Regions from separate parts of the Massilia sp. 01N417 genome, predicted to be linked through region 2. Evidence: predicted binding sites of a transcription regulator. Region 2 holds the regulator's gene; each other region holds the start of a gene.
The links. Region 2 encodes FNR, which switches genes on or off when oxygen is low (the NO sensors DNR and NnrR bind a similar motif). Its sites were predicted from a motif close to TTGATNNNNATCAA; they were not measured.
Positions count from the first base shown of each region.

Region 1: the regulator FNR is predicted to act here: its motif matches at 2,133-2,146, upstream of AC1DOQ_RS21735 (hemerythrin domain-containing protein).
Region 3: the regulator FNR is predicted to act here: its motif matches at 2,800-2,813, upstream of AC1DOQ_RS14890 (universal stress protein).
Region 4: the regulator FNR is predicted to act here: its motif matches at 2,347-2,360, upstream of ccoN (cytochrome-c oxidase, cbb3-type subunit I).

Region 1 covers NZ_JBFTRS010000023.1:57,259-61,190, reverse strand. Annotated here, with positions in the region: gene AC1DOQ_RS21740 (DUF349 domain-containing protein) at 1-1,221, opposite strand, end outside; gene AC1DOQ_RS21735 (hemerythrin domain-containing protein) at 1,316-1,957, opposite strand; gene AC1DOQ_RS21730 (winged helix-turn-helix domain-containing protein) at 2,186-3,421, opposite strand; gene AC1DOQ_RS21725 (exonuclease SbcCD subunit D C-terminal domain-containing protein) at 3,540-3,932, shown strand, end outside.
Region 2 covers NZ_JBFTRS010000026.1:83,913-87,844, reverse strand. Annotated here, with positions in the region: gene AC1DOQ_RS23250 (cupin domain-containing protein) at 1-233, shown strand, start outside; partial or broken gene AC1DOQ_RS23245 (hypothetical protein) at 248-608, shown strand; gene AC1DOQ_RS23240 (EthD family reductase) at 623-943, opposite strand; gene AC1DOQ_RS23235 (GNAT family N-acetyltransferase) at 968-1,429, opposite strand; gene fnr (fumarate/nitrate reduction transcriptional regulator Fnr) at 1,534-2,304, opposite strand; gene AC1DOQ_RS23225 (cytochrome ubiquinol oxidase subunit I) at 2,503-3,930, shown strand.
Region 3 covers NZ_JBFTRS010000013.1:9,045-12,976, forward strand. Annotated here, with positions in the region: gene mgtA (magnesium-translocating P-type ATPase) at 1-1,874, opposite strand, end outside; gene AC1DOQ_RS14890 (universal stress protein) at 1,877-2,710, opposite strand; gene AC1DOQ_RS14895 (EAL domain-containing protein) at 2,884-3,932, shown strand, end outside.
Region 4 covers NZ_JBFTRS010000013.1:159,102-163,033, forward strand. Annotated here, with positions in the region: gene AC1DOQ_RS15520 (heavy metal translocating P-type ATPase) at 1-1,737, shown strand, start outside; gene ccoS (cbb3-type cytochrome oxidase assembly protein CcoS) at 1,737-1,877, shown strand; gene AC1DOQ_RS15530 (TraR/DksA family transcriptional regulator) at 1,894-2,292, opposite strand; gene ccoN (cytochrome-c oxidase, cbb3-type subunit I) at 2,426-3,886, shown strand; gene ccoO (cytochrome-c oxidase, cbb3-type subunit II) at 3,905-3,932, shown strand, end outside.

The DNA.
Region 1 (3,932 bases), on a different contig from region 2:
GCGCGACACATTGCCGCCCCAGCGCGCCCAGTCGGACAGGCGCTTGAGTTCGGCCCGCACATGGGCCAGGCGGTCGGACTGGGCCGGCGTCAGGCGCATGCCCTTCTCGCGCGCTTCCTTCAGGGACTTGTCGAGCTCGGCCGCCGTGCCCAGCGAGCCCTGCTGCAGGGCCGCTTCCATCGCGTCCATGGTGTCGAGGAAATGCTGATCGGCGCCGCGACTGCGGCCCGGCTCTTTGGCTTCTTTCTGCTTGGGCGCTTCCTTGGGCTCGCGTGGCTTGCGCGCCTCCGGCTGCGGCAGGCTCGCCAGCAAGGCGTCGAAGCGCTGCTGCAGCGCCGCCGCGGCCTCGCGGTGGGCCGGCTGCGCCAGCTGAGGCAGGCGATGCCATTCCTTGCGCAGCGCGTCGGCATTCAGTTCGGCCGCCGGCCTGGCCTGCTGCTCGGTAATGAAAGTTTCGCGCGCCGCCAGCGCGGCCCGGCCGGCTTCGATTTCATGCAGGCTGGCCTGCAGCTTCTGGGCTTCGAGGCCGAATTCGGCCACCAGGCTGCGCGGCAGCGAGGGGTATTCGGGTGCCTGCAGGGCTTCGGCCTGTTCCCGGCTGAGGGCTTCCAGGCGGGCGGCCAGTTCGTCCCCCGGCAGCGGCTCGCCCGGCAGCCGGCGCAGCGCGGCCAGGCGGTCGATCATGGCGCGCTGCAACTGCACCTGGGCTTCCAGGCGCTGGGCCAGGGCGGCGCGCACGCCGGCGAATTCTTCCTGCAGCTCGGGGGCGGCGATGACCGCCCATTTGCGGTCGAGGTCGGCAACATGATTGGGTGTCAGCAACTCGTCCTTGAGCAGCACGCGTGCCTGCTCCAGCGTCGCTTCGCCGCGCCGCCGTTCCGATTCGTGATGCCGGTGGGCATCGAGGCGCGATTGCATCAGCTTGGCAACCCGGCGGTCGGTATTGCGCATCGCCGTATGGACGCGCTCCAGCAGCTCGGGGCGATGGACGAATTCGGCCGCGGCCAGGCGCAGCTCGGAAAATTCGCATTGGAGGATGAATTCCACCGCGGCGGCCTCGTCGCCCTGGAGCCGGCTCAGCTTTTCGGCCTGCAGCGCGCGCTGCGGGGCCGCGTTGGAGCCCGACCCCGAGGAGGCCGCCTGTTCCGGTTGCGCCTCCTGTCCAGCCGGCTTGTCGCCGGGCTTGTTGTCGCCCGGCCGCTTGAATAGGAACTCGAACATGATGAAATCGCACTTCCAAAATCGCCATCATAACAAAACCCTGATGGCCTCGCGCCACCGGACTGGCGCGTGCGGTCCGCCGCCCGGGCAGGCTTCAGTGCAGCAGCGACAGCATGGCGTGGCGCCGCCCGAATTCCGGCCCGGGCCCGTCGTGTCCATGCCCGTGCGGCTCGTACAGGGAATGGCGGGCTTCGACCGGCTGCGGCCGTCCGCGTCCGCACCTGACCGCCCCGCGGCGCTCGCGGGCGACGGCGTCGTGGGCCAGCATCTGGTTGGCGATCGCGAACCAGGCCTCGCCGCGCACCAGGCTGCGCGCCAGCGGGAACAGTTCGTGTTCCTCGCGCTCGAGACGGCAGCGCAGGGCCGCGATGCAGCGCTCGACGGCTTCGCAAAAGCTGCCGCGGCCGACGCCGCGCACCCCGGCGTCGACGCAGGCTTCGGCCGCCGCCAGCGCGTCGTTGGCGGCCTGGCTGAGCTGCTCGAGGTCGCGCAACAGGCCGTCGGCGGCCTCGGTGGCGCGGCGCAGGGCCGGCACCAGGAACTTGTCCAGCTTGCGCCAGTGGCAATCGTCCACCACCCGGCGCAACTCGGTGCACAGCCGGGCAGCCTGGCCGGGTATGAGGATGCCGCGATCGTCCGGCAGGGAATGCAATTCGCGCGCCAGCGACTGGAGCGCCGAGCGAACGGTGGTCTGTTCCACGGACAAGGCAACGAGGGTGTAAGTTGACGTCAGCATTCGGTCTCCGCTCAGTTTTTCGCCGACACAAAGCCCAGCCTGACCGGCGAGGTCGGGCAGGAAGCTCGGATGGGAGGCGCTTGTTTTGAACAGGCCTGCAGGAAGGGGTGTCCCCGTATCGTTGTTCATCGGCCTGAAAGAGCACCTAGTGTACGGACGGGTCCTGGGGGTGGGTTTGATCTGGAACAAACCGCAACCCCGGGCTCCCCCTGGGGAGGGGGAAGGATGTCAGGCGGCGATGGCCTGGGGCGAGGAGACCAGCGCGCGCAGCTGGCCGGCCACGGCGTCGGGATCGCTGCGCCCCACCTCCACCGCCGGACAGCCATGCCAGCGTGCGCAGCGCGCCAGCGCGGCGGCCAGGTCGCGCAGCAGGCGCTCGCTCGGCCGCACGCCGGGCTCCAGCGCCACCGATTTCAGTTCGAACACGCCGGCCGCGCGGTGCGCCTTGGCGTCGATGCGTCCGATCAGCTGGCCACGGCGCAGCACCGGCAGCGTGAAATAGCCGTACTGCCGCTTCTCGGCCGGGGTGTAGCACTCGAGACGGTAGTCGAAGCCGAACAGTTCCAGCGCGCGGCGGCGGTCCCAGACGATGGGGTCGAAGGGCGACAGCAAGGTGGTCACGGTTGGATTCAGGCGTCCCGCCGCGGCCTCCTCCAGCAGCGCCGCATGATCCGGGTGCACGAACACCGGATCCTTCCAGCCCTCGACGCGGGCGCGCAGCAGCAGGCCCTGGTCCGCCAGCGCCTGCGGCGCAACATGCGGCGCGCGGGTCCGGTGGTAGTCCGGGATCCAGGCGGCCCTGGCCAGCCCCAGCGCCTTCACCGCGCGCAGCACGAATTCGCGCCGGACTTCGTCGATGGCGGGCGCGCGGCTGTCGTCCCAGCCGGGCAGTACGCGCTCGGCCAGGTCGTAGACGCGATGGAAATTCTGGCGCCGCGCCACCATCACCTTGCCGGCCGTGAACAGGGCTTCGAGCGAACGCTTCTCGGGCTTCCACTCCCACCAGCCGCCGCTCTTGCCGTCCGTGCGCTCGAAGTCCGCCGCCCGCGTCTCACCATTGAGGCGGATGTGCTCGAGCACGCGGTCGACCTGCTCCGCATGCCCCTTCATCCAGGACGCGCCGGACTTCCAGCCCATCGAGTGCGGGTCGAGCATGCGGTGGCGGTACAGGCCATAATCCTCGATCGGGACGAAGCAGGCTTCGTGGGCCCAGTATTCGAACAGCTTGCCTTCCGCCAGCAAGGCTTCGAGCCAGGCCGGATCGTAGTCGCCCAGGCGGCTCCACAGCACCAGGTAGGGGCTGCGCGCGACCACGCTGATGGTGTCGATCTGCAGCACGCCCATGCGGCGAATGGCGGCCAGCACGTCGTCCCTGGTGGCGCGGGCGCGGCGGGGCTGCAGCATGGCCTGGGCCGCGAGGTGTAGGGCGCGCGCGGCGCCGATACTAAGGGTCAGTTCGCTCATTCGGCTATTTTATTTGAGCTATTGCCATGTTGCTCATCCGTCGGAGAACTTTTGTCAGCGAGATCAGGTCTGGGATATAGTTAGCCCCCTTCGCTCACCATCTTCCTGTCAGAAATACATGCGGCTGCTGCACACTTCCGACTGGCATCTCGGCCAGACCCTGCACAACTTCGACCGGACCTACGAACACCAGCGCTTCCTCGACTGGCTGCTCGACACCATCGTCGCCGAGCAGGTGGATGCCTTGCTGATCGCGGGCGACATCTTCGACAACTCGAACCCGTCGGCCGCCTCGCAGCGCCAGCTCTACCGATTCCTGCAGCAGGCGCGCGCCAAGTCGCCGCAGCTGGACATCGTCATCATCGCCGGCAACCACGATTCGCCGGGCCGCCTGGAGGCGCCCGGTCCCCTGCTCGAAGCCCATGGCACCCGGGTGGTCGGCCACGTGGTGCGCGATGACGCAGGCGGCATCGACGTCGGGCGCATGGTGGTGCCGCTGACCGGCCGCGAC
Region 2 (3,932 bases):
ACACCCATCCGAAGTCAGCCTTCATCTACGCCTACGTGCTGTCCGGCGAAATCGTCAGCGCGGTCGGCGACGAGCAGCCGCGCCTGTACCGGGCGGGAGAAAGCTGGTACGAGGACCCGGGAGCACGCCATACCGTGGCCCGCAACGCCAGCAAGGACAAGCCGGCAAAGCTGCTCGCCGTGTTCGTGACGGACCGGGACGATCGCGAGCTGGTCCTGCCCGCTACCAGGTGAGAGGGGGACCTGCCATGGAAAACAGCGGCATCTGCGGCGTGCGCCTGCCGGACAGCAGGATCGCGCGCGAGATTACCGAGCTCGTCCGCGATACCGAAAGCGATCTGCTATACCAGCATTCGGTGCGCGTCTATTACTGGGGCGCCCTGGCCGGCCGACCAGTTCACGGCGGAAGAGCGCGCCGCCGTGATGGCCGCCCACCCGCGTGGACGGGATTTCGGCCACCGGGTGATCGACGCCTTCTACGAGGGCTTGAGGCAGCGCCCGGACACCACTTTCGGGACCTTCAATGACGATTTCCTCGCCTTCAAGGATCCCGCATTCCAGCGCGGGAACATGTGCAGCATCCTTCTCGGCTCGCGCTGGGAAGGATGAGGCGTGCGCCCGGCTCAGGCCTGGCCGACCACCACCTCGCTGATCTGGACGACCGGCGACTGGTTGGTGTAGTTCGGAATGTCGCCCATGATTTCCTTCGTGTGCGGGCCGAAACCGGCCTGGAAGGCATCGACGGAGTCGCAGAACAGGTGGCCCATGGCGATGTAGGGCGCATCCGACGCCGGCGCACCGCCGGCCATTCCCTTGTCGACGGTGTAGTACCTCAAGGAGTCGCCCATCAACTGCTTGACCATCGGCATGTGCCGGTCCCGGTAGTAGGCGTCGTCGAAACGGGCGTCCGGACCGTTGGGATACATTACGCTCACCTTGATCATCTCTGTCTCCTCGTCGTGGTTGCTTCAGTTCGATTTCGATGCCGGAATTTCGTAAAAACAGATATCGCCATCGCGATTCGCCATTTTCGTGCCGACCTGGTCCAACGCCTTTCGCGCAGCGTCGTTGTCCTTCGGGCAGGTGATGATGAACGAGTCCATTCCGTGTCGCGACGCCAGCTCGCCCAGGGCCTTGATTGCTTCTTTGCTGTGACCTCTGTTCCGGTACGCTGCTTCCACGTATCCCCCGGCGTTGCCGATTTCTCCCACTGCTTCCGGCGCGCCCGGTGCAAAGTGATACCGGCCGACAAGAGCTCCGTCGTCGTCGATGAGGTTGAAGACATAGAGTGGAAGGTGTCGTATCGGATCGAATCGGAACCCTTCCAGATCGAGCCGGGTTCGGCCTTCGTGCAAACTACCAATGTCCTCAAGAAGCCCATGGCGGGATGGCGCGCCCGAGAGTTCTTCAACTAAGTTACTTGTCGTCATGTCGACCTCCGTTTTTGCTTGGCCTACGTCCGGACGACCAGCATGTACCGACTGGCTCTTATTGTCGAGGGGAGCGCCTGAAATACAACTCCCTGGCTGCCTGATCATGCCATCGGACTGCACTGCTCGGTCCCGGCCGCCATCGCCTTCAGCCGCGCCGGTTCCAGCAGGGTCACTTCGCGCTTGTCGACCTGCAGCAGGCCGAGCTTCTTGAAGCGCGACAGCAGGCGGCTGATGCTCTCGATGGTCAGCCCCAGGTAGTTGCCGATGTCTTCGCGCGACATGCGCAGCTGGAAGCTGTTGGCCGCATAGCCGCGCGCGGCGTAACGGGCGGACAGGTTGACCAGGAAGACGGCGAAGCGCTGCTCGGCGCGCATATTGCCGAGCAGGAGCATGACGTTCTGCTCGCGCGTGATTTCCTGGCTCATGATGCGGTGGAAATGGCGCAGCAAGGCCGGCACCTGGCCGAACAGGTCTTCCAGGTTGGTGAAGGGGATCTCGCAGACTTCGCTGTCTTCCAGCGCGACGGCGTCGCAATGGTGGCGGTCGCCGGAAATCGCATCCATGCCCAGCAGTTCGCCGGCCATCTGGAAGCCGGTAATCTGGGCTTCGCCGGCCGCGTTCACCTGGTAGGTCTTGAAGTGGCCGAAGCGCACCGCGTACAGGTTGCGGAAGGGCTCGCCCATCTTGTACAGGGCTTCGTCGCGCTCGAGGCGGCGGCGGCGGCCGATGATCTTGTCGAGGCGGTCGATGTCCGCTTCTTCCAGGCCCATCGGCAGGCACAGCTGGTGCATGCTGCAGGCCGAGCAGCTGGCCTTGAGCGCGGAAACGTTCAGCGGCTTGTCGTCGTTCTGGAAAGAGATGGCCTGGATCATCGGATAAAGGAAGCGAATGGATGTCAATACCTGCGATTATACGGCCACATGCCGGGCTGGCGTCCGTAAAGCCGGGGCTTCTTGACTGCCTGATCATACTCTGTGGCATTTTGAACGCGGCCAGCCATCGCCACGCCGCCAATCGTGCGCGGCTCAGCACGTGCTAGATTCTACACACGACAATAACGGAGGGGACTCATGTTCGGCTTGGCGGCATTGGACCTGGCGCGCCTGCAGTTCGCGTTCACGATGTCGTTCCACATCATGTTCCCGGCCATCACCATTGGCCTGGCCAGCTACCTGGCCGTGCTCGAGCTGTGCTGGCTGAAGACCAAGCGACAAGTCTTCGTCGACCTCTACCACTTCTGGCTGAAGATCTTCGCCGTCAACTTCGGCATGGGCGTGGTCTCCGGCATCGTGATGGCCTACCAGTTCGGCACCAACTGGAGCTATTTCTCCGAATACGCCGGCGCCATCACCGGGCCGCTGCTGGCCTACGAAGTGCTCACCGCCTTCTTCCTGGAGGCCGGCTTCCTCGGCGTGATGCTGTTCGGCTGGACCAAGGTCGGCCCCGGGCTGCACTTCCTCGCCACCTGCATGGTCGCGCTCGGTACACTCATTTCCGCCACCTGGATCCTCGGTTCGAACAGCTGGATGCAGACGCCGCAGGGCTACGACATCGTCAACGGCCGCATGGTGCCGGTCGACTGGTTCAGGATCGTCTTCAATCCCTCCTTCCCCTACCGGCTGGTGCACATGTCGATCGCGGCCTTCCTGTCGACCGCGCTGTTCGTCGGCAGCTCCGCGGCCTGGCATTTGCTCAAGGGGCGGGGGAACGAGGCGGTGCGCACCATGCTGTCGATGGCGATGTGGATGGTGCTGATCGTGGCGCCCATCCAGGCGGTGGTCGGCGACATGCATGGCCTGAACACCCTGAAGCACCAGCCGGCCAAGATCGCCGCCCTCGAGGGACATTGGGAAAACGAGGGCGACAAGCCCCTGCCACTTTTGCTGTTCGGCATTCCCAGCATGAAGGACGAAGAAACCAAGTTCGCCATCGGCATCCCGCGCGTGGGCAGCTGGATCCTGACCCATACCTGGGGCGGCCAGATCAAGGGTTTGAAGGAATTCCCGCGCGACCAGCGGCCGAATTCCCTGATCGTCTTCTGGAGTTTCCGCGTGATGGTGGGCCTGGGCCTCCTGATGATCGCGCTGGGCGCCTGGGGCGTGTGGCTACGCTTCAGGAAGCGCCTGTTCGACAGCCGCGGCTTCCTGCGCATGGCCATGTGGATGGGACCGGCGGGCCTGGTGGCGGTGCTGGCCGGCTGGATCACCACCGAGGCCGGGCGCCAGCCCTGGATCGTCTATGGCGTGCTGCGCACCGCCGACGGCGCCTCGAAGATCGAAGCCGGGCCGGTGGCGCTGAGCCTGGCGCTGTTCGTGGTCTCCTACTTTTTCGTGTTCGGGGTCGGCATCGCCTACGTGCTGAGGCTGGTGCGCAAGGGGCCGCAGGCCTTCGATACCACCCGCATTCCGCAGGGCGGGCCGGGCAGGGGACGGACCCCGGCGCGGCCGCTGTCGGTGCCGGAAGCGAGCGCCTCCGTCAACGAAGACAACATGACTTGAAG
Region 3 (3,932 bases), on a different contig from region 2:
GTATCCACCGAGATACCGACGTCCGCCGCTTTCAGGGCGGGGCCGTCGTTGACGCCATCGCCAAGAAAGCCGACGACCCGGCCTGCCCACTGCAGGCTGTGGATCACGCGGGTTTTCTGCTCCGGACTGAGTTTGGCGAACACACTGGCCTGCATCGCCCGCGGTCCCAGTTCGGTGTCGTCCAGGCGGTCGATCTGATCACCGTCCATGACAATATCGTGGCCGATGCCGACCATTCCGCACACATGGCTGCAGACCGCGAGATTGTCTCCACTCAATACCTTGATTGCGACGCCGCTGCGCGCCAGCGCCTGGATCGCCTCGGCCGCGGAATCCTTCGGCGGATCGAAGAATGCAATATAGCCAAGCAGGACCAGGTCGCGCTCCAGTGCCGGGTCGGTCAGGCGTTCGTCGCCCGCGCCCAGCACCCGGTAGGCGATCGCGATGACCCGCAGTCCGTCCGCATTCAGCCCCTGTACCACGGCGCCCAGCTGGTCCGCATGGCCGGCGCCGAAGGGCATCCTTTCGCCACCGCGCCCGGCACTGGTGCAGACGTCCATGATTTCTTCGACAGCCCCCTTGCAGATCAGGATGCGCTGGCCATCCGGCCGGACCAGCACCACGGACATGCGTCGCCGCCTGAAATCGAAGGGAACTTCGCCGATCTTGCGCCAGTCCCGATCGGCGTTCAGGCGGGCATGGACATCGGCATATTGCAGGACGGCCTTGTCCAGCAGGTTTTTCAGCCCGGTCTGGTAAAAGCTGTTCAGATAGGCGTAGTCGACCACGACGTCCGATTCCTTGCCGTCGATGTCGACATGCCTTTCGAGCACCACGCGGTCCTGGGTGAGCGTGCCGGTCTTGTCGGTGCAAAGGACATCGATCGCGCCGAGGGACTGGACGGCGCCGAGGCGCTTGACGATCACTTCCCGCTTCGCCAGCTGCAGCGCCCCGCGCGCCAGGTTGACGGTGACGATCATCGGCAGCATTTCGGGCGCCAGTCCGACGGCGACCGCGGTCGCGAACAGCAGGGCTTCCTGCCAGTTCCCCTTGCTCGCCCAGTTCAGGACAAGAACGAGAGGCGCCATGACCAGCATGATCCGCAGCAGCAGCGCGACCACCCGGTCGATCCCGCGGTCGAAGCTGGTGCGTTCTCGTGCGCTCGCCAGCGCCGCCGCGACCTGGCCGAAACTGGTGGCGGTACCGGTGGCGATGACGAGTGCGCGCGCACTCCCGCTGGTGACATGGGTTCCCATGAAGCCGATGTTGGCGAACCTGGCGCCGGTTCCGTCGACCGGGACGGGACCGTCGCATTTCTCCACCGGCAGCGATTCGCCGGTCAGCGAGGACTGGTCGACGAACAGGTCGACCGTCTCGATGAAGCGCACTTCGGCCGGTACCGGATCGCCGGCCGCCAGTTGCACGATGTCGCCCGGCACCAGCTCTTCGAGCGGATGTTCGGCCGCCGGGGCGCCCGGCCTGAGGACGAGGACGGTGGTCCGTACCAGGGCGCGCAGGCGTTCCACGGCACGGTCGGAACGGTACTCCTGGACGAAACCGAGCAGCGAGGACAGCAGGACGATGACGGCGATGACCGCGGCGCTGATACCCTGGCCGGTAGCGAGGTCAAGCCCGGCAAGACCCAGCAGCAGCAGGGGCAGCGGCCGGACGAGCTGGCCAAGGAGGGCGCGCGCCGGATGGCGCCGCCGCTTCTCCATGACGCTGTTCGGTCCATGGCGGGCCAGCCGGGCGCGGGCTTCGGTGGCGGATAGTCCCTCAGCGCCGCTGCGCAGAAAGCGCAGGGCGGCGCCGGCGTCCAGCCTGGCGACGGCAGCCAGTTCTTCACGGGCGAGCGGCGCCCTCGGCGGCGGCATTCTCAATGTGCGTACAGTACCGGGATATCGGCATCGGCCAGGACGGTCCGGCTGGCGCCGCCCATGCACAGCTCCCGGAACCTGCCGTGGCCATAGCAGCCCATGACAAGCAGGCCGCAGCCGGCTTCCCTGGCCAGCGTCAGCAGGTCGTGGCCGGTATCGTGCCAGGCGTCGCGTACCAGCATGTGCGGCGTCACATGGTGCCGCGCCAGGAAATGCTTCAGGTCCGATTGCTCCATCCGGAACGCCTCTTCGGACGGATCGCGGCCGGCAATCGACACCAGCACCACACCGGTCGAGTGGCGCAGCAATGGCAGGGACGCGCTCAGCGCGAACGACGCCTCCTTGCCGCCGTCCCAGGCCACCAGCACCTTCTGGCTATGCCAGGGCGGCGGGTCGCTGCGCGGCACGACGATCACGGGCCGCGCGCAGCTCAGGATGAGGTATTCCGGCAGCCGTTCCGCCATGTCCGGCATCGATTCCGACGGATCGTCCTGGCTGACGACGACCAGATCGGCAAAGCGCGCCATGCGTGCAAGGCCGTCGTCCGCCTGGTCGCACACAAAACGCTTTTCGTGGCGGACCCCCATCTCGCCGGCGATCTGTTCGAACGCCGCCAGCGCACGTGCGGCATTATCGGCCAGTGGCTTGAAATAGCTGGCGCTGAGCGTGCCTGGCCTGGAGTCATATCCGTGCGGGAAAACGCTGCGCGACACGCCGAACATTGCCGCACCGACCAGGTGGGCGCCGATAGCGTGGGCGAGGGCGGCGGCATAGCGTATGCGTGCCGGCGCATGCACCGATTCGTCGACATGAACGAGGATGGTCTTGAGCATGGCGGTACGCTCCATGGCGGTTGCAACGGGGGCGGGATGGACGGAGGCCGCCGTTGGTTTGCAGTATCCGCATCTGTCATGGTCAAAGTTTGACCCAAGTCAAATCCTCTAATGTGCTTGAGATAGTCCCTTGCTAATATGGCGGGAAGCGCCAAACAGCCGACGCATATATCATGTTTCCCAAGAATTCCAGCGCCGCCGCGGACATCCAGCGCAGGCTCGATCGCCTGCTCGATCATCTGCCCGCCGGCGTGGTCGTGCACGCTTCCGACGGTCGCATTCTCTCGGTCAATCGCCTGGCGCGCGAACTCCTCGACCGCGGGGAAACGGAACTCGTCGGCAGCCAGGCGGACGCCGCGACCTGGAGCTTCGTGGGCGTGGACAAGCAGGCCATGCCACAATCGGCGTATCCGGTGAACGTGGTCTTGCGGACCCGCGCGAAGGTCCGGAACCTGATCGTCGGAGTGCCCGCCAACCTGCCCGAACCCGTACGCTGGCTGATCTGTAATGCCTATCCGGAATTCGATGAGGAGCAGCAGCTGCAGCAAGTGGTCGTGTGCTTCACCGATTGCACGCCGCTGAAGCGCGCCAAGCAGCAGCTGGAAAAGTCCGAAGAGCGGCTCCGGCTGGTACTACGGGGCTCGACCGACGCATCCTGGGACTGGGACCTGGCGGCGGGCGACATCTATTACTCCGATCGCTGGTGGGAGATGCTGGGCTACGCGCCCGGGGCATTGCCGGCCGATCCAGAACTCTGGCTGCGGCTCGTGCACCCCGAGGACGAAGCCAGGTTACGAGAATTCATTGGCACCCTGTTTGCCGACCGGCGCGAAGTCTATGGCGTCGAGTTCCGCCTGCGCCACCGGGACGGCCATTATGTGCCGGTGCTGTCGCGGGGCTTCGTCCTGCGCGATCTGGTGGGCAGGCCGCTCCGTATCGCAGGCACCAATACCGACCTGACCGAACGCAAGGAAGCCGAGCGCCGTATCCATGAGCTGAGTAACTTCGACCAGCTGACCAGCCTGCCCAACCGTAGCTACCTGATCGGGGAAATGCGGAAGATCCTTGCACGTTCGAGCCGCTCGGGCCAGGTGGGCGCCATATTTTCCCTCGATCTGGATAACTTCCGGCTGATCAACGACAGTCTGGGAATCGAAGCCGGCGACAGCCTGTTGAGGCAGGTGGCAGACCGGCTGCGCGACATCCTGCCTCCGGGCGCGCA
Region 4 (3,932 bases), on a different contig from region 2:
GGCGCCTGGAGCGACCTGCGGCGCGGCCTGCCCGGCATGGACGTCCCGGTGGCGCTGGGCATCCTGGCCGCCTTCGCGGGCAGCGCGGTGTCGCTGGTACGCGGCAGCGGCGCGGTCTATTTCGACTCGATCACCATGTTCGTGTTCCTGCTGCTGGGCAGCCGCTGGCTGGAACTCGACGCCCGCCGCAAGGCCGCGCGCGCGCTGGAAAGCCTGCAGCATGCCGCACCCGCCACCGCGCTGCGCCTGCCGCACTGGCCGGCGTCGATCGAACCCGAAACCGTTGCCGCCGGCAAGCTGGCGCCGGGTGACGTGATCCTGGTCCCGCCCGGGCAGACGGTGGCGGCGGACGGCATCATCCTCGACGGCCGCACGGAAGTCGACCTGTCGCTGCTGACCGGCGAGAGCCGCACGCGGCCGATGGCGCCCGGCGACCAGCTGCCCGGCGGGGCCGTCAACGTGGCCCAGGCGGTGACGGTGCGGGTGAGCAGCAGCGCCGCCGCCAGCACCCTGGCGACCCTGGTGCGGCTGAGCGAACGCGCCGGCCAGGACAAGCCGGAACTCGCCCGGTGGGCCGACCGCGTCGGCGCCTGGTTCGTGGTGGTGCTGCTGGTGCTGACGGCGGCCGTGTTCGCGTTCTGGCATGCGCTGGACCCGGCGCGCGCCTGGCCGGCGGCGATCGCGGTGCTGGTGGTGTCCTGCCCCTGCGCGCTGTCGCTGGCGACGCCGACCGCATTGGCGGCGGCGCTGGAACGCCTGCTGCGCCACGGCGTGCTGGCCGTGAAGCCGCACGTGCTCGAAACCCTGGAGCGCGCCACCCACGTGGTGTTCGACAAGACCGGCACCGTGACCCGCGGCCGTCCCGTGCTGCGCGATACCGTAACCCTCGGCATGGCCGAAAGCGCCGACTGCCTGCGCATCGCGGCGGCGCTCGAAGCGGGCAACGCGCATCCGCTGGCGCAAGCCCTGCGCGAGGCCCAGGCGGCATCCGATGCGGTGGCGCTGGAGGCGGACAGTATCGAGAACGTGGTCGGGCAGGGCATCGAGGGCGAAGTGGCCGGCCTGCGCTACCGCCTGGGCAGCGCCGATTTCGTGGCCGCCCTGGCCGGCGGCGTGGCGCCGCTGGGCGCACCGGCCGGCGCCAGCGCGGTCTGGCTGGGCAGCAGCGACCGCTGGCTGGCCCGCTTCGACCTGGTCGACGCCTTGCGGCCCGAAGTACCGGCCCTGGTGCGCCAGCTGCGGGCACGCGGCAAGACCGTGCTGCTGCTGTCCGGCGACGACGAGGAAGCGGTGCAGGCGGTGGCCAGCCAGCTCGGTATCCGCGATGCGCGCGGCCGCCAGCTGCCGCAGGATAAATTGGAGGTGGTACGCGCCCTGCAGGCCGAGGGGGCGGTGGTGGCGATGGTGGGCGACGGCATCAACGACGCCGCCGTGCTGGGCGGCGCCGACGTCTCGTTCGCGATGGGGCAGGGCGCCCAGCTGGCCCAGCTGCATGCCGACTGCGTGCTGCTGGACACCGGCGACGCCGGCCTCGAGCCGCTCGGCGAAGCGGTGCGCACGGCCGGCGCCTGCGTGCGCATCATCCGCCAGAACCTGGGCTGGGCGATGCTCTACAACCTGGTGGCGATACCGGCCGCGGCCAGCGGCCTGCTGAACCCCTGGCTGTCCGGCCTCGGCATGGCCGGCAGCTCGGCGCTGGTGGTGCTGAATGCCTTGCGGCTGAGGAGGGTGGGCTGATGGAAGCCTTGTATCTCTTGATTCCGCTGAGCCTGATCCTGGTGGCGTTTGCGCTGTGGGTCTTCTTCGGGGCGGCCGAGAGCGGGCAGTTCGAGGATCTGGATGGGCCGGCCTTGCGGATTTTGAATGATGATGACTAGCGATGGGGCCGCTCCGTTACATGCTCGGCCCGCGCCCGGTCCGCTGTTCCTTCTCGATCCGCTCCTGGCACTCGACACAAGTCTGCACCGTAGGCGTCGCCAGCAGCCGCTCCTCGGGAATGTCGCGTCCGCAGGACAGGCAGATGCCGTAGCCGCCCGACGCCAGTCGCCCGAGCGCGGCGTCGATGTCGTGCAGCAGCTTGGTTTCGTGCTCGGCCAGGTGCTCTTCGTTGTGGCTCAGCATTTCGCCGGCCGGGGCGTCGTCGTTCGAGCCCATGTGGGCCATCGGCGAGATCGCCGGGCGGTCGTCGGTGTCGCCGTCGGTGCGGGTGCGGACGGTGGCCAGCATGTCTTCGCGGCTCTGGCGCAGACGCTTGCCGATTTCTTCGTGCAGTGTCGGTGAGATGGGTGGCATGGGAAGTCCTCAAGTGTGGGTTTTTGTCTCCTACCACGGCCCGTTCCGGACATTTTGATTCACATCAAGGATTTTCCACGTTCAGAAACTTACGCTTCTGATGTCGTCCTTTATTTATTCTAGGGAGTGCATCTTGAGCACCAGTCTAAACTACAACTATAAGATCGTGCGCCAGTTTGCCATCGCCACCGTGGCCTGGGGCGTGATCGGCATGCTCGCCGGCGTCTGGATCGCGGCCCAGCTGGCCTGGCCGGCGCTGAACTTCGACATCCCATGGCTGACCTACGGCCGCCTGCGTCCGCTGCACACGAATGCCGTCATCTTCGCCTTCGGCATCTGCGGCCTGTTCGCCACCTCCTACTACGTGGTGCAGCGAACCTGCCAGGTGCGGTTGTTCTCGGACAAGCTGGCCGCCTTCACCTTCTGGGGCTGGCAGGCGGTGCTGGTCTCGGCCGCGATCACGCTGCCGATGGGTTTTACGCGCGGCAAGGAGTACGCCGAGCTGGAATGGCCGATCGCGATCCTGATCGCCATCGTCTGGGTGGCCTATGCGGTGGTCTTCTTCGGCACCATCGTCAAGCGCCGCGTGCAGCACATCTACGTCGCCAACTGGTTCTTCGGCGGCTACATCATCGCCGTGGCGGTGCTGCACATCGTGAACGGCATGTCGATGCCGGCCTCGCTGTGGAAGTCCTACTCGATGTACGCCGGGGTGCAGGATGCGATGATCCAGTGGTGGTACGGCCATAACGCGGTCGGCTTCATCCTCACCGCGGGCTACCTCGGCATGGTGTACTACTTCATCCCCAAGCAGGCCGAGCGCCCGGTGTATTCCTACCGCCTGTCGATCGTGCACTTCTGGGCCCTGATCTTCACCTATATGTGGGCCGGCCCCCACCACCTGCACTACACCGCGCTGCCCGACTGGACCCAGTCGCTCGGCATGGTGTTCTCGCTGATCCTGCTGGCGCCGTCCTGGGGCGGCATGATCAACGGGATGATGACCCTGTCGGGCGCCTGGCACAAGCTGCGCTCGGATCCGATCCTGAAGTTCATGATCGTCTCGCTGTCCTTCTACGGCATGGCCACCTTCGAGGGCCCGATGATGTCGATCAAGACCATCAACTCGCTGTCCCACTACACCGACTGGGGCATCGCCCACGTCCACGGCGGCGCGCTGGGCTGGGTCGGCTTCATCACCATGGGGTCGCTGTATTACCTGATCCCGCGCCTGGCCGGCAAGAAGCAGATGGAAAGCGTGGCCCTGATCGAGGCCCACTTCTGGCTCGGCACCATCGGCATCGTGCTGTACATCGCCGCGATGTGGATCGCCGGCGTGATGCAGGGCCTGATGTGGCGCGCGGTGAACCCGGACGGCACCCTGACCTATACCTTCGTCGAAGGCGTCAAGGCGACCTATCCCTATTACGTGATCCGCTTCGGCGGCGGCCTGATGTACCTGAGCGGCATGTGCCTGATGGCTTACAACACCTGGCTGACGATGCGCGGCACCCGTTCCGTCGATGCGCGCATCCCGGACCTGCGGCCGCACCAGCCGGCACCGGCCTCGAACCACGCCCCCGAACACGCATAAACAAAGCAAGGAACCATCATGAAATTCACCCACGAGTGGATCGAGA